4 regions of the Ureibacillus sp. FSL W8-0352 genome follow, and region 2 is predicted to be linked to each of the others. Evidence: riboswitches for the same ligand, from Rfam matches in the RefSeq annotation. Region 2 holds a riboswitch; each other region holds the start of a gene.
What was found. A riboswitch is a leader RNA that binds a small molecule or an ion and turns the genes downstream of it on or off. The one in region 2 is predicted to bind thiamine pyrophosphate.
Positions count from the first base shown of each region.

Region 1: it holds a riboswitch for thiamine pyrophosphate, as region 2 does, so the genes downstream of both, thiT (energy-coupled thiamine transporter ThiT) here and thiM (hydroxyethylthiazole kinase) in region 2, are expected to answer to the same signal.
Region 3: it holds a riboswitch for thiamine pyrophosphate, as region 2 does, so the genes downstream of both, NST98_RS14030 (LuxE/PaaK family acyltransferase) here and thiM (hydroxyethylthiazole kinase) in region 2, are expected to answer to the same signal.
Region 4: it holds a riboswitch for thiamine pyrophosphate, as region 2 does, so the genes downstream of both, tenA (thiaminase II) here and thiM (hydroxyethylthiazole kinase) in region 2, are expected to answer to the same signal.

Region 1 is NZ_JBBOQT010000001.1:1,866,488-1,872,280, forward strand. It holds gene NST98_RS09560 (acyltransferase family protein) at 1-664, shown strand, start outside; gene thiT (energy-coupled thiamine transporter ThiT) at 751-1,311, opposite strand; TPP riboswitch at 1,407-1,512, opposite strand; gene NST98_RS09570 (SMC family ATPase) at 1,577-4,654, opposite strand; gene NST98_RS09575 (exonuclease SbcCD subunit D) at 4,651-5,793, opposite strand, start outside.
Region 2 is NZ_JBBOQT010000001.1:693,940-699,732, reverse strand. It holds gene thiE (thiamine phosphate synthase) at 73-699, opposite strand; gene thiD (bifunctional hydroxymethylpyrimidine kinase/phosphomethylpyrimidine kinase) at 692-1,507, opposite strand; gene thiM (hydroxyethylthiazole kinase) at 1,510-2,256, opposite strand; TPP riboswitch at 2,336-2,437, opposite strand; TPP riboswitch at 2,497-2,599, opposite strand; gene NST98_RS03555 (reverse transcriptase-like protein) at 2,739-3,392, opposite strand; gene NST98_RS03550 (carbonic anhydrase) at 4,193-4,987, opposite strand; gene NST98_RS03545 (YqhG family protein) at 5,214-5,793, opposite strand, start outside.
Region 3 is NZ_JBBOQT010000001.1:2,779,725-2,785,517, reverse strand. It holds gene NST98_RS14045 (FMN-binding negative transcriptional regulator) at 1-251, opposite strand, end outside; gene NST98_RS14040 (GNAT family N-acetyltransferase) at 257-778, opposite strand; gene NST98_RS14035 (MarR family winged helix-turn-helix transcriptional regulator) at 799-1,251, opposite strand; TPP riboswitch at 1,425-1,536, shown strand; gene NST98_RS14030 (LuxE/PaaK family acyltransferase) at 1,590-2,678, shown strand; gene NST98_RS14025 (acyl-CoA reductase) at 2,675-4,114, shown strand; gene NST98_RS14020 (ABC transporter ATP-binding protein) at 4,127-4,876, shown strand; gene NST98_RS14015 (ABC transporter permease) at 4,873-5,622, shown strand; gene NST98_RS14010 (ABC transporter substrate-binding protein) at 5,592-5,793, shown strand, end outside.
Region 4 is NZ_JBBOQT010000001.1:2,328,510-2,334,302, reverse strand. It holds gene preA (NAD-dependent dihydropyrimidine dehydrogenase subunit PreA) at 1-1, shown strand, start outside; gene NST98_RS11815 (NCS1 family transporter) at 30-1,538, shown strand; gene NST98_RS11810 (hypothetical protein) at 1,548-1,742, shown strand; gene NST98_RS11805 (M23 family metallopeptidase) at 1,905-2,897, shown strand; TPP riboswitch at 3,141-3,246, shown strand; gene tenA (thiaminase II) at 3,346-4,032, shown strand; gene tenI (thiazole tautomerase TenI) at 4,048-4,650, shown strand; gene thiS (sulfur carrier protein ThiS) at 4,647-4,856, shown strand; gene NST98_RS11785 (thiazole synthase) at 4,859-5,623, shown strand; gene NST98_RS11780 (ThiF family adenylyltransferase) at 5,620-5,793, shown strand, end outside.

The sequences.
Region 1 (5,793 bases), 1.2 Mb from region 2:
CAATATCGTTCTAGGTGAATTTGTAGGTTGGTTTGTTTTAGTTATTCTTCAATTGTATCTATTGTTTTGGCTAATGATTAAATTTCAATGGCCATCTTTTGTCGTGTTACCTTTATGTGCATTGTTGTATTTTCTGCAGCATCGAATTTTTGATTTACCATATCCATTCTTTCAAGAAAATATGAAGTATGAAAAATTGTATGGAACAACTTGGTTCGTTTATTTTGTAATCGCATTCATAATCGGTGCAAATTATGAAAAAATTCAGCCACTATTGAAAAAATATCGCATTTTCACTGTAATTTTCACGGCACTATCAGCTCTTTATATTTGGTATGGCTATAAATTCGGTATGGTTGAAATACATTCTAGAAGGATGGATTTGATTCCTTTTGTCGTTGGAATAACAAGCATGATCTTAGCCTATGGACAACTGATTCCATCTTTTAAAATTATTCGAATTATTAGCAAGTATGCATTTATGATTTATTTAATTCATTGGAACATATTATCATTAACCGCAAAGTACTTTGTATCATTTTTCAACAATGGTTATCTAGCAATTTTAGCAATGATGATATCAACGCTAATCGTTGCCATTACCATTTCAAAATGCATTTCGTATTTACCTTTTGGGAAATGGATTGTAGGTAAAATTAGATAAACGTATAAAAATTTATCCATAAAAAAGCGAATTAGGAAAACAATATTGTCTCCCAATTCGCTTTTTATTTTAATTCACAATTGTAATCAATTTTCTTTTTTTATCAATCTTGGGCTTGCAGTAAAGATGAGCACCGCTGCAACTGCAGTTAAAATAATAGCCGGAGCCATATATGAACCATTATACCCGATAGAATAAATCCAGGCATTTTGATCGCCTGCATATTCTTTGAAGAAAATAGCTCCTGCAAGTGTATGACAAATAAAGCGCAACAAACCGCCAATAATTGTTCCGATGATAACAAATAATGCAATTTTATTTTTACGATTTCCTGATACTCCATCTAACACTTGTTTACGAACAATTGCCGCAAATCCTACGAAAGTAAATGCAAAAACATAATCAAGCAATGCTTGAGCCCAATGGACAATATAAGGATTAATTGTCATGTTCAATAATCCTACAATCAATCCAGTCATAAGTCCTGCAGATAGTCCCCAACGAATAGCGATTAAAATAATAGGCAGCATAACTAAACTAACGGATCCACCCTGCGCCCAAATAGAAAATTTCAATTGGTCTAACACATAACCAATTGCAGCAAAAATCGCAATTTCAACCATCCATAATAATTTTTGGTTTCTCATTCAATTATCTCCTTTCTCTTCGTTTATAGAACTTGAGAGAAGGATAGAAAACTACAAAATAAAAAAACGTCCGGACAGAGCCGAGACGTCTTTGTTTCGGTTTCTATCCACATCCCTACGCAAGTACTAACTTACAGGTTCTAAGGGTTAGTGCATCCGGCACACTCTCAGCTGACTTCATCAGCACCCCTTGTGGTACAAATCTTATATTCTATTGGGAACAATGTCATTTTATCAAATTATATGAAGATTGCAACCTCATTATTTACTTTAATATAATGGATGTTTTACTATAGCCCTCTTTTAATTTTTCTACTTGTAATATAGCAGGCATTGCCGATTTTAATTCCTCCACATGAGAAATAACCCCTATCATTCGGCCGGATTTTTGTAGTTCAATGAGCGTATCAATTGCTTTCATCAACGATTCTTCATCAAGGGAGCCAAAACCTTCATCAATAAACATTGTTTCGATTTGAACATTTCCTTGGAAGCTTTGAATCACATCCGCCATTCCTAGTGCTAAACTTAACGAAGCATTAAATTTCTCTCCGCCAGATAAAGTTTTTACATCTCTTGCTTGTCCAGTGTATGCATCATATACATCTAATCCTAATCCACTTTGCCTACCGTAGGACTCCAATCGGTCAGAAACTTGTAAATAATATTGACCGTTCGATAAATTTTTCAAACGAAGATTGCTTGCTTCTGTAATGAGCTCTAAATACCCCATTTGGACATAGCGTTCAAAGGAAATTTTTTTGCTGTTGTGTCCACGAAGTAAATTATATAAATCTATGATTTGATTCGATTTTTCTTCCATTTGAAATATATCATTGGCAAGTCTTTCAAGCTTCTCTGCAAAGTCGATGCAATGTTTTTCACAGGCTTTCGAATAGTTTAATTCATCTAATGCTTTTTCATAATTAAACTGCAACGCTTCCAATTCTTTTTCAGCTTCTGTTAAATCGACCTTTTCTTTATCTTTTAATTTTTCTGCTTCCTCTTTCACTTGCACTTGTAAAGAATGAAGCTCCTTTGAATAATTATCATATTGCATTTGTAAAGCTTCAATTTCCTGTTCTGGACGTCTAGCAAGTAGAAAATCTTCCGTCGATGTAAACCTTGCTTGTAGAAGAGCTGAATGGAAATTTTCCTTTGATTGTTGACATTTTACTTGAATATGTTTCCCTTGTTCAGTTATTTGTTTAAATGCCTCTTCATTCATTACAACTTGTTTGTTAGCTTCCTGATACTGCTTTTGGGCTGTTTCCCAAGATTGTTTTAATTGTTGCTTATTGCTGATTGCTTGTTGAAGTGCAACTTGTAATTGGGAAAGGTCTTTAATCTCTTCTGGTATTAATTTTTTTTGTTGCTCTAAAATCGTACTATTCTGCGTGTATTGTTCATGTTTTTCATGATACTGACGTTCGATTTCCTTACGAAAATGAACTAATTGTGCATTTTCATCTTGCAGAATTTTTATTTGTTTTTTATTTAATGTAAGTACTTCTTTTTGACGTTCTTTTTCTTTTATAGCAATATTTATATCTTGTAATTGATGAACATATTTTTGATATTCTTTTAATGGCGCGTGATATTGCATTAATTGTTGTTCTATTTCTTGTAATTGATGTCGTTTCGATTCTAATTTCCCTTGAACAGCAAATTTCTTTTGCTGAGCTTCATCTAATGTTGCTTTCAGTTTTTTCAATTCCGTTTGATTAACGGTTTCAGTTGATGCTGTATGTTCGATTCGGTGTACCGTACTACCGCAAACAGGGCAAGGCATTCCAGGCAGGAGACTCTTCGCAAGAATGGCCGCTTGATTATTCAACCATTTTTCCTCTTCCTGAGCATATATATTTTGAACTTCTTCATAGGTAGATGTCGCTTTAAGCCATTCGTTTTCTAGTTTATGGACTTCAGCGTTTACCTCAAAGTATTTTGTGTAGGTATCTACAATTTCTCTTAATAGACGTTGCTGTTCTAATAGTTCATTCAATGATTCTGTGTCTTCTTCCAGCTTTTCAATCATCTCGCTCAACTGTTGAATAGCCCATTCCTTTTCTTCGATCTGTTTTACTATGTTTTGTAGGCGAGTTTGCAATTGATTTTTTTCATTCAACAGTTTGTCCACGAGCTTTATTTGTTCGTTCATTTGCTCATAAATAGGGACAAGTTTTTCTAATTCATTTACTCGTTCATTCGCTTGTTCCCGTTCTTCCTCTTTCATTGCTTCCATCTTGAACATTTCTTCTGCTTTAGCAAATGTCCATTTTGCTGCTTCTAACTGTTTTGTAACGAGTTCCATTCTCTTTTCGATGGATTGTTTTTCCTTATCCAGTTCCATCAGATAAGAATAGAGTGGGAAAATTCGGCTTGCACGATTTGCTGCATCGATTGTTTGTTTTATTTGTTCATAATGGTCTTTTTGAGATTGTAAAAAGGATAGCTTTTCTTTTTTCCTTTCATATTCATCAATTTGATCATTTAACTTTTTATTCGCAACATAAACTTCATATGCCTCTTGATGTTTTTTGAAAGCTTCTCGATACATTCGTTCATCATCTTTAATTTTTTTCTGATAATATTGCTGTTCTTCTGCCAATCCTTCTAGAATCTGATAAATATTGGAATGTTGACTAAGCATTGTAAACAACAATGATTCTCGTTTTGGTAATGTTCCTTCAATTTGATTAATATAGCTATTTTTTAATGCCTTTGCTTCATTTAGTTGTTGATCCGCTAATCGTTTCTTTTCTTCCAGTTTATCAGCCATTTTTACAAAGCGATCTGTCTTAAAGATTTTTCTTAATATCTCTTCTTTCTCGTCCGATTTAGAAGTTAATAATTTACGAAACTCTCCTTGTGGCAGCATCACGATTTGGCTAAATTGTTCGTAAGTTAATCCAATCAATTCTTCAAGCTTTTCATTAATATCCGTCACTCGTTGCCGTTCCACCGCTGGAATTTCTTCGTTATTTGGCAGTATTTCAAACAACTCATATTTTTCACCAGTTGGTGTTTTTCTTCCTTTTTTCACATGGGACAGCCTGCGCAAAACGCGATATTTTTTGCCACGTATTTCAAAAACAAATTCAACAGTAGTATGCACGTCATCTTCTGCAAAATCACTGCGCAGCATTTTTGTATCTTTCCTGTCTTGTCCGCTTCCAAAACCATACAACGCAAAACAGATGGCATCAAAAATCGTCGTTTTTCCGGCGCCAGTTTGTCCGGAAATCACGAAAAGCTTTCTTTCCTGAAGTCTTGTAAAATCGATCACTTCTTCATTTTTGTATGGTCCAAAGGCGGTCATTTTTAATAAAATTGGCTTCATTTCGTCACCGCCTCCTCTTTCATTTCTCTTTCATCACGCAACATTTCATTCAATACTTCTTCAAATAATTGAAGAGCTTCTTCTGTCGGCTCTAAGCCTAAAATTTCTTTATGGAAAGCTTTAAATAACGTCATATCATCCAATTGTTCTCGCTGAATTTTAATATTCTCTTCAGCACTTTCAATTCTTTGAATCGTTTTTCGTTCCACATGCATGGCATTCGGGTAAACAGTGCGAATTTGTTCCATCGCTCCTACAACTGGTGTTAAATCAGTCAATCGTACGAATACATAATCTTCACAGTAATCATGTTTTAAAATTTCTTGAATGGTGCCTTCAATGATGCGCAAATCTCGTCTCGGTGTGAAATTTCGTTTTTCAATAGAAACTTGTCCATTTTCATCTAAATTGACTATTAAAAATCCTTTTTGATGATTCGCTTCAGATGCCGAATATTTTAATGGAGATCCCGGATATCGTATCGTTTCATTTAATACGTAATGAGCTTTGTGTAAATGCCCAAGGGCTGTGTAATGAAATGCCTGGAAATATTGAGCATTGACACATTCAGATCCTCCAATTGAGAGCGGACGTTCAGAATCGCTTGTATTTTCTCCCTTTTCTCCAGAATGCGTTACAAAGGCATGTCCAACGAACACATGACGCTTCGTTCTATCCATATTTTCTTCTATTTTTTCAATGATAGTTTTCATGGCATCATCGTATGTGTTAATTGATTCGCATTGAAATACATTTTTCACAGTGGAAGGTTCTGCAAATGGTACAAGATGAAAATGCACTTCTCCAAATTCATCCTGTAAAATAATCGGTTTTAATTGGCGATCGAGTTCGCCGACAATGTACAATCCGCTCTCTTTCATCAATTTGCTCCCAAATTCAAGACGTGTAGGGCTATCATGATTTCCTGCTATGCTAAGTACAGGCACGTTTCGTTTCAGCACGATTTCGGCAAAAATTTCATCAAGTAAATCTACCGCTTCCACCGGGGGAAGAGCTCGATCATATAAGTCTCCTGCAATGATAACAACGTCCGGTTTTTCTTCATCAATTGCTGTTATAAATTGATTGAGTACATAACGCTGTTCTTCTGTCATGTACACCCCTTGCACAAGCTTTCC
Region 2 (5,793 bases):
TTTCAGTTTATTTTTAAATTTTGTTATTCTATTTTGAGAAAAGTTACGATAGAATTACTTATTGTTATGATGTTACTTTCCCTTAAATTGCTGGACTGTCTGACTGCGATTATTGCTATTGCATATAGCGGAAATGACTGCTACTCCGTCAGCTCCTGCTTCTAATACCATATGTGCATTGAATGGAGTAATCCCTCCAATTCCGACAATTGGGAAATTCGGATACATTTTCCTTGCGTCCTTTAAAAAATCAACCCCAGCTGGCTTTTTGGCATCAGGCTTCGATTTCGTCTCGAAAATTGGACCAATCCCTACATAATCTGCCCCTCCTTCGACAGCTTTCACCATTTCTTCTTTATTATGAACGGAAACACCAATTATTTTGTGTTGAAACTTTTCGCGAATTTCTTCTATCGGTGTATCATCTTGACCAACGTGAATGCCATCTGCGTCGATTTTTAATGCAAGATCCACATCATCATTCACAATAAAAGGAACTCCATATTGCTTACAAAGGGATCGACATGCTCTTGCAAATTGTTCTAATTCTTTCCCCATTAACGGTTCTTTACCTTTTTCCCTCAGTTGAAAAATCGTAATACCTGCTTTTAAGGCATCTTCTAGCACTGATAGCGGGGACTCATTATTACAATTCTCGTTACCCATTATGAAGTAAACAGCTAAATCCGTTCTATTCAACAATTTCCACCTCTACTTTAGCACCAAAACGGTGAGCAAAGTGATTTGTTGGGCCATGTCCACGTCCGATATTTAGTGGATTTTCAATTGCCATTTGAACAAATTTTTTCGCTTCGATAACGGACTCTTTTAACGAAAGCCCCTTACCTAAATTTGCTGTAATAGCTGCAGAAAAAGTACACCCTGTTCCATGGGTATGTTTCGTATCAATTCGTTTTGATTTTAATTGAAAGAAAGAGCCGTCTTGAAAAAAGACCGTATCAACAGCAGATGGACCTTCCAAATGTCCGCCTTTCATTACTACACAATTAACACCAAGTTGCAAAATCTTTGCTGCTGCTTGTTGAATGTCATCTGCTGTTTCAATTTTCATACCTGTGATTTTCTCAGCTTCTGGAATATTAGGCGTTAATACGGTTGCTATTGGCAATAATTCATTTTTCATCGCTTGTACGGCCTCTTCTTGCAATAACGCTTGCCCACCTTTTGCAATCATCACTGGATCAACGACTATTTGAATATTTTTATCTATTAAATTTTTTGCAATCGTTTTAATAATATCTGCAGAAAATAACATACCTGTTTTTAATGCTTTCACTTCAAAATCTTGTAAAACTGTATTCAATTGTTGTTCCACAAATTCAGACGTTGCAGGATAAATACCTTCTACGCCTAATGTATTTTGAGCAGTCAATGCGGTAATGACAGATGTACCAAAAACATTTAGCTCCTGAAATGTTTTTAAATCCGCTTGAATGCCAGCTCCCCCGCCGCTATCTGAACCAGCAATTGTCAAGACAATATTCACAGTTATTCACCTCTTGAAATTTGATGTAATCCATTTAATATTTCAACTTGGAAGGAACCAAGGTATTTTTCTTTCGAAGCATTTTCAGCGACTTTTTTATAGTCAGCTAATACATTTCGAATATTTTCAAGTTTTCCTCCATCCAACGTTAATGCTGCAGCACAAATAGCACTTAATAAACAACCTGTTCCTGTAACTTGAGTCATTAACTCATGGCCACCACTAACTGGATAGTGTTCTATACCGTCAGTCACGAAATCTTCTTTTCCAGATACAGCGACAATTGCACCATACTTTTGAGCAGTTTCCTTAGCAACAAGGGTAATATCCATTTCTCCTTCTCCACTATCAACTCCTTTTGCTTGCCAATTAATTCCCGCAATTGCTGCTAATTCTCCAGCATTACATCGGATTAAATCAAATTTAATCTCTTTTAATAAATTTTTTGTAATTTCTTTACGATATGTTGTAGCCCCCGCCCCGACAGGATCAAGCACGACAGGAATGTTTAGTTCATTTGCTTTTTTGCCAGCTAATATCATTGCTTCTACTGAATTTTTATTTAATGTACCAATATTAATTAATAATCCGTTTGCAATAGCGACCATGTCTTCTACATCCAATGGCTCATCTGACATAACTGGTGAAGCTCCAATTGCAAGCAAACCATTTGCAGTAAAATTCGTTACAACGGTATTTGTAATACAATGAATTAATGGATTTTTTTTTCTTATTTTGATTAAGCTCATATATATCCTCCTATAATTGTAAAAATTTATGTAAAGAAAAAAGCTCCTTTGCACGGCGCAAAAGAGCTTTGAAAATAGAACACAATCTTTCATTGCTCCCTACGGCAGTGCTAACTGCATCAGGTTCTAAGGGTTAGGTGATATCACCTTCTCAGGCACTTGGCCACCCCTGCAATTATCATATGAAATAAAAAAACTCTCCAAGTTTGGAGAGCAACAATACACATAATCATAATTCATACGATAAGGTATTTTGCTCCCTACGGCAGTACTAGCTGCATCAGGTTCTAAGGGTTAGGTGATATCACCTTCTCAGGCACTTAGGCCACCCCTGCAAAATTTAATAATTTTTTAGTTGTTATGAAAATTATAACACATTTTCATTTTATTTTTTCAAATAATTTAATAGAATTTAAAAAGATTGCTAGATAAAACAGCTAAATCACTTAAATTCTAGATTGAATGTCACAAGTTTTTCTCGATTAATCTAACTCTATTTTTCCTTCAATTATGGTATTATTCAATGCTTGAGTTGCTAATCGATCGGCTTCTTCATTCCCTTTTCGCGAAACTAATTCAAATTCAGGTTTAATTGCTAGTTGATTTAATTTTTCATCAATTTTATTCGCCCAATTTGTTAATTCTTTTTCATAAATAGGCCATTCTCCACTCATTTGATTAATAACAACCTGTGAATCACCAATGAATCGAACAGTTTGATGATGAACGCCTATCACTTCTAACTCTAGAATACTTCCGTATAATGCCGCATATTCCGCTTCATTATTAGATCTTAAGCCAAGTTGCATTAAATTTTTTCTAGTTCGATAAGATTTTCCGTTTTGTTCAAAATATATGGCAAATCCTAAACCGGCTTTTTGACTTTCTAAATCATAACCACCATCAAAATACACTGTCACATTGGATGGCTCAGTTTCGATTTCCTTTAAATATTTTTTTATTTCTTTAACAGACCATGTACTGTCATATTGATCAATAAAGGTCATATGTTTTACTTTTCCGGTTTTCTTTAATTCTTCTGCAATCAATAGGGCTTGAACTGGCGGCATTTCATCTGATCGAAAAGTTGTTTCCAATCCTTTATGATGATACGTCCATTCAATGGTTATTTTCATGAATATAACCTCCCTGTTCCTGTTTACTTCAACAATTCGATATGTGCACTAATGTAGGCTTTGGTTTTTAATTTTTTTTATGAAATGTAATCGAACATAACGAAACTTCAATCGCTTAATTCGATTATACATGATACGAAAAGATGAGCGGATGTTTGAATAATCTTCAATGAAATCGAGAATGACATGTTCAATCATAATGAAGAACCATAATGTAAGGAAAAGAACAAGGATTACACCATCAAATAATTTTGTGACTATCAAGTAATATGAATAGAAGAAGTATTTAATCGTTATAAAGATGAAGCTAACTGTGATGATAACTATTGGAATATATCGAAACAACAAAGTTTTTTTTGTGAAAACCATAAGGAGAAAACTTACAATACAACAAATCAAGACAAATATTACAGTTAACATATTAATAATCATTCAATTCACCTCACTATGCAACTGGATGAAGGAAATTACCACTTTTTTGTTATTTTTTTCCTTTAATAACAAAAATATTCAATAACGTGAGGCATTTTTAAAACAGTAATCATAAAACGATTTATGAGCTTAATTAACACAAAAAGGAGCGATACCGCCCCTTATTCTTTAACCATTTAAAAAATTCAAAATAATCAACCTGTAGAATCACTCCCTCACTTTATTACTACAGCTGATTAAAACCATGAATGCTCAGAAAGTAGATGAGAAACAAATTGCTGTATTGAACCATAAAATATTCAACATATTTATAAAGTGCATTTCAATGTCAATCATTCATATGATATGAGGGATTATATTTAGAATATTTAATTGATGGTTATTTTAAAAATTTTCCTGTCATTCTTTGGTTGTATAGGTCGATTCGTATGACCGAAAACATCTCTAAACATAGTAATTTGTTCAATTGAAAATTCGATTGGCTCTTCTAATACAATCCAGTCAACCCCTTCTGTACAAGGAGGTGTCGTCAAAGAACCGGAATAGTAATACCCTTCCCTTACTTCAGGAATTAATTGTAATAAATTGAATGAATCCATTTCTTTTTCATTCATATTTTCATCTTGTATAAACTTCCATATTTCTTTAATTGCTTCGTTTTCTTCTCCAGATTTTATAAATACCGCTATTACAGCATGGTCGCCTTTTTCATTTTCGTGTACGAGATGTAATTCCATATCATAGTTTTGATTTTCGATTTGATGTTCACTTGGTAAATGGAAATGGAAGGAATGAAATTTGTATTGTTCATTATCAACCGAAATAAAACTTGTATTCGATTTCGAATATACTTTAAACTGATTTCTTTGTTTTATTAGTACAACAGGTTCCTTTTCATAATGTATGTTGATTTTTGGGGCATCTTCAAGAAGAACATTCTTGTATTCAATTTGTATAGGTGATTGCATTGTTCCTTTTTCACAAGCATGAACTTCCAATTCTTTTGAAATCTTTTTTTCTTCATCAGTATAAGAAACTTCTTTGAATGTATAGTCATTTTCTCCTGGTGATTGTTCAATAGTTGATTTTTGATAAGATAGATAACCAACTACACCAAGGCACAATGATAGCAAAAAAATCACAATATAATAGTTTAACTTCATCAATATTCCCCACCCATTTTTCCATTTTTTATTTAATTTAACCAAATAGATGATTGATTTATACTTCGGTCATGCTATATAGCACCATTCCCTTGTTTATAAACTTAATAGAGCTTGATTAAAAATACATACTTGCATGAGTGGGGAGCGGAGAGTCCAAGCCGCAAAAAAATAGTAGTACTTACCATAGATTTGGTTAGTACTACGAAAATTAGAATGATTTCATTTATTTTAAGTAAAACAGTCCCCCGCTAACGATTTCAATTTTAATTCGAGGTTGAAATCGCTCTTCTAACGCTTTTTTCTCTATTTCATAAATTTCTGGTTTGTTTTCTACATCTTCATAAAAATGATCTAATATTTCTTGTTCCCTTTTCCATCGTTTTTTTGCCTCATCCGCCCAAGATAAATCATCATTTGCGATATAATTTTCAATTGCAGTTTCCAAACGTTCAATCGCCCTCATTGGAGAAACAATATAAGGTAGGCAATATGCGTTTTTTGGCAATTCATCCGTTAACTGCAACGCACATAATATATCTTGGAAGTCACTTTTGACGCTGCCATGAATTAAGTTAATTCCTAAAGAAAAGAGCAATTCCTTTGTTTGGTCTGTATGATAAGAAACTTTAAAATTAGCACCAATCCATGGAAATAAACTTGCTCCTTCAATATCTTCATACATTTGAACAAAACAGCCTAAGTCTTTCGTGGCTTGAAAAATTTGATGCATTCGCATCGACCCATAATGAATATATTCACCACGAATGTTTAAATTCTCTTTTTGTTTCGTAATAAAGGTTACT
Region 3 (5,793 bases), 2.1 Mb from region 2:
TATGCGTGTGGACCTTGGTAAATTACAAGCACGTTTTCATTTTGTGATTCAAAGCTTTTCCATTGAGGGTTGTTGATAGCTAAATGTCCCGTTATATAATAATCATCTCCTTGCTTTCGCAACTCCAACGGTAAATGAGTAGCAATTGGTTTATTTTCAAATGTCGAAACAATTGTGCCGAAGGAGTTTTTCTGAATAAAATCAATGATTTCGTCTATATCCGTCACTGTAAAATATTTCGGTATATACATGCTAATCAACCTTCCAATGTTTTGATCATAATCAAGTCAGTCTGCTCTTCATCCCCCATATAAAAGGAATGAGATTCTTTTTGAACAAATCCCATTTTCTTATAAAAACCAATTGCATTTTCGTTCTTTTCCCAAACCCCAAGCCAAATTTTCTTTTTATTCCATTCCTTTGCAACTTCAATCGCTTTATTTAGCAAGACTTTTCCAAGTCCATGCTTCTGAAATTTCTCTCGAATATAAATTCTTTCAATTTCAAGGAATTCATCGCCCATTTTTTCCGTCTGAGCATCATCACTATTGACTTTTAAGTAACCCGCCAATTCATTTTGGTAATAGACAAAGAAAAATTGTGAATGAATATTGGATAGCTCTTTCTCTAATTGTTTTATATTAAATGCCTTTTCTAAATATACTTTCATATTTTCAGGTGAATTTTGATCTTTAAATGTGTAATAAAACGTTTCAATGCCCACTTCTTGTAATGTGTGCAAATCTTCAAGGGTACATGTTTTTATTTTGATTGTCATAGTGAACATCTCTCCTCATATCAATAATTTCGTTTGTTTCCCTTCTTAACGTATTCCCAATCTTTTTCAACATTTTTTCTTACCCGCTGCAAAAGATTGAATAATGTTTCCACTTCTACTTCAGATAATCCTTGTAAAGCTACAGCGTTAGAATGATCATGTTCTCTTATTAAAAACGGATAAACATTATTGCCTTTCTCGGTCGCATAGAGTTTCTTAATTTTTTTATTTTGTGGATCCTCTCGCTTTTCAACAAATCCGTTCATTTCTAGTTTTTTTATTGCGCGTGATGCAGTTGTCCGATCCACTTTGATCATTTCAGCCAACTTTTCTTGAATAATTCCTGGGTTCTCACATATTCGTACAAGGTACAAATACTGACCTTTTGTTAAGTCATATTCTTTAAACTCGATATTACTGATTGAATCTAGTGCTCGTGCTATCATCCCAATTTCACGAAGAACTTCTTTCATAATGAACCCCTCTCATTTTGTTGTAAATGCAATATTTTTAGTTCATTATACTCAACTTTTGTTGCATTTACAATAAAAAATAAAACCAATTGAATATCTACATAATCTTAGGATGAAAATTCAAAAAAATTTGCAATCTTTCACAAGAATAAGTAGACTTTATATTGAAACTGAATATATTAACCGGGGGCTTGCGGAAGCAGGCTGAGAGTACGACTAATCCGTCGTTGACCGTTTGAACCTGATTTGGGTAATGCCAGCGCAGGGAGTGTAGTAAGTCGAATTATGCACTTTGCTTAGGCAGAGTGCATTTTATTTTGCGGAAAGGGTGAAAACCGATGACTCAGCAACGAGAAATCATAGAGGAACTTTCTCAATTTATCAAAAAGAATCAAGCTTCAGAAGAAGAGTTTAATAGCTTGGCTTTACATATTTTTAATTATCAATACAAACATAATCTCCCCTATCAAACATTTTGCCGCCAAAAAGGAAAGACACCGCGGCTTGTGAAAAATTGGCGAGACATTCCTTATGTGCCGATGAGTGCCTTTAAAGAGGTTCCATTGACATGTTCAGATCCAGAGGCAGCGGTTAGAGTCTTTATGACAAGCGGAACAACCCAAGGAAAACAAGGCAAACACTATCATTCCACTCTCGAAATCAGAGAACTTTCCATGATTATCAACTTTAAAGAACGGTTTATGAAAGAAACAAATCGCATCCGCATGGGAATTTTGTTTCCAACTGAAGAGAAAATGCCGCACTCATCCTTAGCCCATTATTTAGCTCTTGTCATGAAAGAGTTTGGCACAGAGGACAGCTGCTATTTATTAAAAGAGAACGGCGTACATATTCAAAAAATCATCAGTGAGTTGGAACATGCCGAAAAAACAGGAGAACCATTTGCTTTGCTCGGAGCAAGTTTCAGTTTTGTTCATTTGTTTGAGGAATTGGAGCGTTTAGGAAAAACGTTTAATCTGCCGAAGGGAAGCAAAATTCTTGATACTGGTGGTTATAAAAATAAATCAAAGGAATTGGATTTAAATGAATTTTATCAGTTGCTTGAAAGATATTTCGGTGTAGATAGAAGCAATTGTATTAATATGTACGGCATAACAGAGCTAAGCACGCAATTTTATGATGATGGCAATGAGGTCGTTCCATCTATAAAAACTGGACCTAGTTGGATTCGTACGAGAGTCATCAATCCGTTAACAGGTGAAGAGGTTCCAGAAGGAGAACGTGGTGTTTTAGTTCATTATGATTTAGCGAACTTTAATTCCGTAATGGCGGTTGCTACTGAAGATGTAGGAATGGCGGTTGATGAAGGATTTTATCTGTTCGGTAGAGTTCAAGGTGCCGAGGCAAGGGGATGCTCGCTAGCGGTAGAAGAGTTTATTCAATTGGCGAAAGGAACAGCAAAATGAGAATAACAGCTGGATATATTCCAAATATCGGAGAAACGAAATTTGATAAGAAAATCCTGAAGTTTCAGGATTTAGAAGTGGAACTGCCTCTCCTTACATTAGAGCAAATGCAGAGGGTCATTGACACGGTGAAAAGAGAAAGTGCGGAAATCTTAAAATCACTGTCGGTATCAACAGTAGTGGACATCATCGGTTATGTAACGGAACAATTTTTGGACCGCAGTTCATCTTATCGACAGCAGGCGGAAAAGTTGCTTCCGATTGTCACCGGCTATGATGAGGAGGTAATTCGCCTTGGTCTTACATCTTTTTTAAAAACATTTCGCAAGCACGAACTCCAGCGTTTCCTAGTAGAAGATTTAGGAAATCCATTATTATTAGATCATTTTCAGCCGCGCGCAAAAGGTGGTTTTTCAAAAGCAATTGGACCAGAACTCATTACCCATGTATGGGCAGGGAATGTTCCAGCACTGCCTATTTGGAGTTTCGTATCTGGTCTGCTAGTAAAAGCAGGAAATATCGGAAAAGTTTCAAGTTCTGAACCTCTTTTTGCCGGCTGGTTTGCAAAAGCCTTAGCAGAGGCCGAGCCGAGTCTTGCCAATTGCTTTGCAGTTGTGTGGTGGAAAGGCGGCGATGAAAAGCGAGAGAAGATGATATTTGAAAAGTCGAATCTCGTTATCGGATACGGTAACAACGAAACGCTGCAAGCTTTAAAAAAACAAGTTCCCATTACTACTCACTTTTTGCCTTTTGGTCATAAAGTAAGCTTTGGCATCATTTCAAAATCTGCCTTAGATGCGCACAAAGCATGGCGAATTGCTCATCAAGCCGCACTTGATGTCATTCGTTACGATCAGCAAGGTTGTTACTCACCGCACTTATTTTATGTGCAAAAAGGCGGAAAAGTATCGCCAGTGGAATTTGCCCGCTTGATTGCGGGGGAGCTAGAAAACTTCGAAAAGCGTTATCCAAGGCGTAAGCTTTCCATGGAAGAATCAGTTGCCCTTGCTTCATGGCGGCAAAAGGAAGAAATGAGCACTTTTACAGCAACAGGAAAAGAAGTGCTTGGAACTTCCACACATCAATGGACGGTTGTTTTTGAAGAAGAGGAAAAAGTTTTTACGGCAAGCCCGTTGAATCGAGTTATTCGGGTTATTTCTTTTGAAAAATTAGAAGACATTCTGCCATACATCAAGCCATACCGCTCATTTCTTCAAACGATTGGTATGGCCGCAACCCCTAAAGAACTTTTCCACTGGGCAGAGTTGTTGGCTAACGTTGGCGTAACACGAATCACAGCACTAGGAAAAATGACTTCCCCTGAAGCAGGTTGGCATCATGATGGACGCTTCAATCTAATGGATTTAATTCAAATGGTAGACATCGAATCATCGGCAATAGTGGATAGTGAACAATTTGCTCCTTATGTTGATTAGGAGGTTTTTAATATGAGTTTTTTGGTAATGGAGGATGTAACGTACAGTTACGAACAAGGAAAAAATCAAATTTTACGTGGGATTAGCTGGGAAATCAATAAAGGAGAGTTTCATTGTCTGCTTGGAAAAAGTGGCTGCGGAAAAACGACCTTATTAAAGCTTGCTGCTGGCCTGCTTTCATCTGAGAATGGAAGCATTCGCCTGCAAGGAAAGGAAATAATCAAACCTTTACCTAATTGTAGTTTTGTCTTTCAAACTCCAACTCTATTGGAATGGAAAACAGTTATTGAAAATGTGCTTCTCCCTATTAAATTGAAACGGAAAATCAGAAGTGAGGATATGGAGCAGGCAATGGAATACTTAGAGCTTGTTGGGTTAGCCTCTTATCGAGATTGTTACCCTTTACAGCTTTCCGGTGGACAACAAAGCCGGGTCGCTCTTGCACGGGCCTTAATGCAAAAACCTTCTTTATTATTTTTGGACGAGCCTTTTGCAGCATTAGATGCCATTACAAGAGAAGAACTGCAAGATGATCTTTTAAGAATGTGCTATATGCATAATATTACTGTGCTCTTTATTACCCATGATATTGCGGAAGCTGTATATTTATCCGATAGAGTTGCTGTCATGGCACATGGAGAAATTGTCTATCAAACCCCAATCATGCTTGAACGCCCACGTAGAATGGAAATGAGATATGAGCCTTATTTTAACGAACTATGTTTCACGTTACGTCAAGTGATGAATGGTGAACGCTTATGAAAAAAACATCCGTTTATTCATTCTTATTATTCATTTTTTTACTAGTTATTTGGGAAGTATCATCCAAGTCCTATTCCGAACTTGTATTACCAGCTCCTTCTGTAATAGTACTCACCCTTGTTGATGGACTTTTAAGCGGCTATTTTACACAGCATATTCAGCGGACTGCCGCTGAGGTAATTCTTGGTCTCTTTTTTGGTGGTGTAGCTGGATTTACGGTAGGAGTTCTAATGGGAGAAGTGGCCTTTTTACGTAAGCTTCTCTTTCCTTATATTATAGCGAGTCAAGCAGTTCCCAAGCTGGCATTGGCTCCGTTATTTATTCTTTGGTTTGGCTTCGGCATGACGTCCAAAGTTGTTATTACTGCGCTTGTATGCTTTTTCCCATTGCTTGAAAATACAGTAACAGCGATTCAGTCAAGCGATACACAAAAGCAGGAACTATTTAAAATGCTTGGTGCAACACGGTTACAAACATTAATTCACTTAAAAATTCCTTCTGGTATGCTGGGTATTTTAGCTGGACTTCGTGTTTCGGTTGTCCTTGCAATTGTGGGTGCGGTTGTCGGAGAATTTATCGGCGGCAGTGAAGGACTAGGGGCGCTTATTATCGCAACCCAAGCAATGATGGATACCGCCCTTATGTTTGCCACATTAATTTTATTAACAATTTTCGGTATGATTCTTTACTTAACTGTATCTTGGCTTGAAAAAATGTGGATAAAAAGATTGAAGAAGGAGATATGAAAGATATGAAGTTGAAACATATAATCATCGCATTTCTTTTATTACTTCTAACAGCATGCGGTTCAAAAGAGGAAGGCTCGAATGAAAAAGAATCATTTGCACAGCTGACAGTTGCACTCTGGAGCCAGCCTATTACAGAATCCGTCAACCTATTAGTCGATGATGAAAAAG
Region 4 (5,793 bases), 1.6 Mb from region 2:
ATTCATTCTGAAAACAGGGAGAGGAAATTTTGCATAAAAAGAGTAATTACTTAAAGTCTCCTGATTTGCTTCCGATAACGCATGCAAAGAGGAACATTAGTCCGTTCGGATTCGCTGTTATTTGGGTAGGTATGGCCATTGTACTTGCGGCATTTGCCATTGGAGCGGCAGGGATTGTTAATTTGCCGCTTCCAATGGTCATTCTCGCAACGATTATTGGTTCTGTTGCGATCGGAATTTTAATGACGATTATTGGGGATATTGGCGTTGAACATGGGCTTTCTTTCCCCGTTTATATGCGGGCTCCTTTTGGAACAATTGGTACTCATATCCCTTCAGCAGTTCGTGGGATTACCGCTTCATGTTGGTTTGGAATTAACACATACTTTGGTGCTTCGGCAATAAACGGGATTTTAAACATATTATTTGGATTTGATCAATGGTTTATTTGCTTTATCCTATTTGCAACATTCCAATTAATCAATGTGTCGTTAGGAATTAAATCCATTGAACGCTTTGCGGATTTTGCAGCACCAATCATCATACTCATTTCCATTTGGATGTATATTTCCTTAGCCGATAAAGCAAGCGTGCAAGGAAAAGATATTTGGACGTGGGTTGAATCACCTGCAACAGGTGTTGCTGCTTTTACTGCCTTCATGGTTATTGTAATGGCCAATATGGGATTCTGGGCAACGCTCGCAGCAGATATGCCCTCATTATCCAGATTCTTTAAAGCGCCAAAAAATGAGCGAAATTGGTTTAAGCGTAATAAAACGCAATTAGTAGGTTCAATCATTGTGATGCCGATTTTTAATACGTTGATGATTATGATTGGTGCAGTTTGTTATGCATCGGTTGGAACGGGCGATCCAATTGTGGCGTTACAAGAAGCAGCAAGTGGATTCATCTTAGTCATCTTGCTACTAATGATTATTCTCGCCCAATGGTCAACGAATACGTCAGCAAATGTTATTCCAGCAGCAACGATATTTTCAAATATTGGTGGACCAAAAGTGCCTTTCTGGGTTGGGGTAATTATTGCCGGCATCATCGGTATATTAGCTCAACCATGGAATCTGTTTGATATTCTTACTCAGGCATTACTCATCATTGGTGGTATTTTAACATCGATTGTCGGTGTGTTGTTTGCAGATTACTATATCCTTCGTAAAAGAAGAGTGAATGTTAAGGATTTATATGAAGTAGATGGTCAATATCGTTATGCTAACGGAATTAACTGGGCAGGAATGCTTGCATGGATTATTGGGGGAATTATTGCCAATTTATTACCGACCTATTCTTCAATTGTAGGATTGGTAGCAGGTGCGGTTATTTATTATATTCTTGCAAAATATTGGTGGTTTAAAAAATATCCTCAAGCTGAAATAGTAGATCCAGATGATTCCAAATATTTAGGAATTACAGCTGGTAGGGACTGGATGATTGATGGTACAGAGACGGATGTAGAAGTGATCTTTGGAGAGCTAGAGGTGGAGGCAACCGAGCAAGTCATCCCATCGAAAAACATAGAATGAGGTGATTTGATGTCTGAAGAATATAAGGAGTTTCTTAAAGAAAAAGAAATTATTGAAAAGTATTTAGAAAAGGGATTAAAAATAGAAAAAATTTACGAAAACTTAGATGGTACAGTTGTAAAATTTTCAAATAGTGATGAAGAAATAATACTTACAACTCCAAATGCTAGAAAATTAATAGTTACAAAGTTGATACATGCTTGATTCTTTCGTGCTTAACATGTGTTGTTAAGCACTTTTTTATTTGCATAAAACTCTCCTACATAAAGGAAATTGGTATGTAAAATAATGGACTTTATTGTCATAGGAAAATCACTCATGGTTTAAAAAATTCGGGATATTCTAATGAAGAAAGGAGGATTCGTTTTGGTTCGAAAAATATTTCTCCCCTTATGTTTGGCGATTGTATGCTTTTATATATTTCCGACTTACGTAAATGCAAAAGAAACGAAGGAAAATGTTTATCAGGAAAGAATGAATTTGTACAAAAGCTACGAAACGCCATTTGTCCCATGGTATCGTTTGGCGGCGGTCGATCAATATGAAAGAAATATCCAAGAAGTACGGAAGGATATTCCGAAGCGTGAGAGTATCATCGCGATTCAGTTTTCTCCTGAATTTTGGGTTGGAGAATTGAATCCAAATGAGGAAGATACTTCACCTTTTTCAATTGGATATTTTGGGGGGAAAGGTCTTGATGGAAACGGAGATGGCAAGGCAGATCGAAATCATGACCAAGATATTCTTTATACAATGGCAACGTATTTAAGCGAATTTGGCCCGTCAGAAGAGGATTTTAAAACTGCCTTATGGGAGTATTACAAAGATGAAAAAATTATCAATCAAATTATAACCATTCAAATACTTTATAAACATTTCAATTCTATTGAGTTAGACAAGCATATTTTTCCCCTCCCAGTTCGAGGCTATAATTACAGCTATAAAGGAACTTGGGGTGCTAGCAGGGGATGGGGCGGAAGACGTATACATGAAGGAACGGATATTTTTGCAGGCTATGGAACGCCTGTTCTGTCAACTTCTTATGGTGTTGTAGAAGTGATGGGCTGGAATCAATTTGGCGGTTGGCGAGTTGGCATTCGGGATAATCAAAATACGTATCATTATTACGCACATTTAGCATATTTCAATAAAGATTTGAAAGTTGGAGATATTGTAGAACCGGGAACAATTCTTGGCGCCGTAGGAAGTTCTGGATATGGTAAAGAAGGAACGAGTGGAAAATTCCCTCCACATTTACATTACGGAATGTATAAATTTAATGGCCGTACAGAATGGGCATTTGACCCATATCCACATCTTTTGCAATGGGAAAAACAAACAAAGAAGGGACAAAAATAACAAGAGTTGCTTTAGCGAAAAATCGCTAGAGCAACTTTATTTTATGGTAGAAGCCGCAAACATTTTTAGCTAAAAGTATTTGAAGAATATCCAGTCTGCTAAAAAAGATTATGCTTTTCAATGAGACACTGGGAAGTAGAAAGTTATATATAGTTGGAATAAAATAACAAAATTTATATTCATTTTAACTTATTGAAAATTTTATGAGTTCATGTAACAATGATTGTAATTTAATAAAGCATTATAAATCACTAGGGGTGCTAATTCATTTTAGCTGAGAGAGGCATTGCCTCAACCCTTTGAACCTGCACTAGGTAATGCTAGCGAAGGGAAGTGGTTGTTGGGACTCGTATTGTCTATTATTATATCTTTTTGCATTTCGGGTTTTAAGCCACTTCATTTTTGAAGTGGCTTTTTTTAATGGTGAATTGAATGGGAGGGAGAAATGATGAAATTTACTGACCGACTTTTAGAAAAGTATTGGTCGACTTGGAGGAAAAACCATGAACATCCGTTTGTAAAAGAGTTGGGTGAAGGCACATTGGACCCTGACAAATTCCGTTTTTATATGATTCAAGACTATTTATACTTAATCGATTATTCCAAATTGTTTGCTTTAGGTGCGGTGAAAGCGCCAAATCTTGAAGTGATGACGGTGTTTGCCAACCTGCTTTATTACACAATGAATGGAGAAATGGCGTTGCACAGAAAATATGCGAGTCGTTTTGGCATAACGGAAAAAGAGCTGGAAGAGGCAAAACCGTCTCCGGTAACGCTTGCATATACGCACTATATGTTAGCTGTTGCACAAAATGGTTCTATCGCTGAACTTGCAGCTGCTCATTTAGCTTGTGCATGGAGCTACTGGGAAATTGGATGTGAACTTGCTGAAATCGAGGGTGCTAAAGAACACGGATTATATGGAGACTGGGTAAAAATGTACAGTTCCGAAGAGTTTGGCCAATCAGCGCAATGGAATCTCGATTTGCTTAATCAATTGGCAGAAGGAAAACCGGAATCTGAACTTTTACGACTAGAAGAAATCTTCTTAAATACAACACGATTTGAATACATGTTTTGGGACATGGCATACAACAGGCAAATGTGGCCGACTGATGAAAAAGTCAATGCATGAAAGGAAGTCAATGTATTGGAACTGCATGCCATAACTGATGGAAAAAAATCAATTAAAGAGCTGAAAGAGATTATTACATCCATTGCCGATGTTGTTGATTACATTCATATACGCGAGAAAAGTAAAGTGCCCGCAGAAATCGTTGCGCTAGTAGAAGAACTTATTTATGCAGGGGTGGAGAAAGAAAGGCTTGTTATTAACGACAGGCTTGATATAGCCCTACTTACGGGTATACGGAACGTACATCTTCCAGCAAACAGTCTTCCGGCAGCAAAAGTAAAAACGGCGTACCCATATATGAGAGTTGGGGTTAGCGTGCATTCCGTTGAGGAAGCAAAAACTGCTGAAGAAGCGAGGGCAGATTATTGTCTTTTCGGTCATGTATTTGAAACGGACAGCAAAAAAGGATTGGCAGGTAGAGGAACGAATGCCCTAGGTAAAATCGTTGAACAATTGCAGATTCCCGTGATAGCGATTGGTGGAATTACGCCAGACAACGTTGAACAAGTGCTGGAGAAAAAAGTGCATGGCATTGCGGTGATGTCTACCATTTTCTCATCGAGTCAACCAAAGGAAGCCGCAATCCATTTAAAAAATATTGTTCAAAAAGGGGGATGAAGTTGCATCTTTACATTAATGGCCGAAAAACAGAAGTGCAAAGTAGTATTCAAAGTGTTGAAGATTTGTTGAAGTTTTATAAATTACAAGATCGCATAGTCGTGGTTGAACAGAATGGCGAAATTGTATTGAAAGAACAGTACAGCAAGCAGCTAGTGAATGATGGCGACAAAATTGAAATTGTCCATTTTGTTGGAGGGGGATAAACATGTTAAAAATTGCAGATAAAGTTTTACAATCAAGATTGTTGTTAGGTACAGGGAAATTTCCGAATTTTGAGATTCAAAAGGAAGCGGTAGAAGCATCTGGAGCAGAGATTTTAACTTTTGCGGTCAGAAGAATGAATATTTATGCACCATCCCAACCGAACTTTTTAGAAATGTTGGATCTTTCCAAATACACGCTTTTACCGAATACGGCAGGAGCCAAAACAGCGGAAGAAGCAGTGAGAATTGCGAAACTCGCAAAAGCTTCAGGGTTATGTGACATGGTGAAAGTCGAAGTCATTGGGGATGATAAAACTCTTCTCCCTGATCCTATTGAAACATTAAGAGCATCAGAAATGTTATTAGAAGAAGGATTTATTGTCCTTCCTTACACTTCTGATGATGTAGTGTTAGCGAAGAAGCTGGAGGAATTGGGAGTTCATGCTATCATGCCAGGAGCTTCTCCTATTGGTTCTGGACAGGGTATTATCAATCCATTAAATCTTTCATTAATCATTGAACAGGCAAATATTCCTGTCATTGTCGATGCAGGAATTGGTTCCCCAGCAGATTGTGCGATTGCAATGGAGTTAGGTGCAGATGGCATTTTATTAAATTCAGCGGTGTCAGGTGCAAAAGATCCAGTTAAAATGGCAAAAGCAATGAAACTCGCTATTGAAGCTGGAAGACTTGGATATGAAGCAGGAAGAATTCCGAAAAAGCGCTATGCTGTTGCCTCCAGTCCAACAGAAGGGATTCTTTCATAATGGAGCGATATTCGCGACAAATTTTGTTTTCTCCGATTGGTGAGGAGGGACAGAAAAAATTACTGAAAGGCCATGTACTCATTGTTGGTGCAGGGGCACTAGGTTGCGCGAATGCTGAGATGTTAGCTCGAGCTGGCATCGGTAAAATCACTATCATTGACCGGGATTAC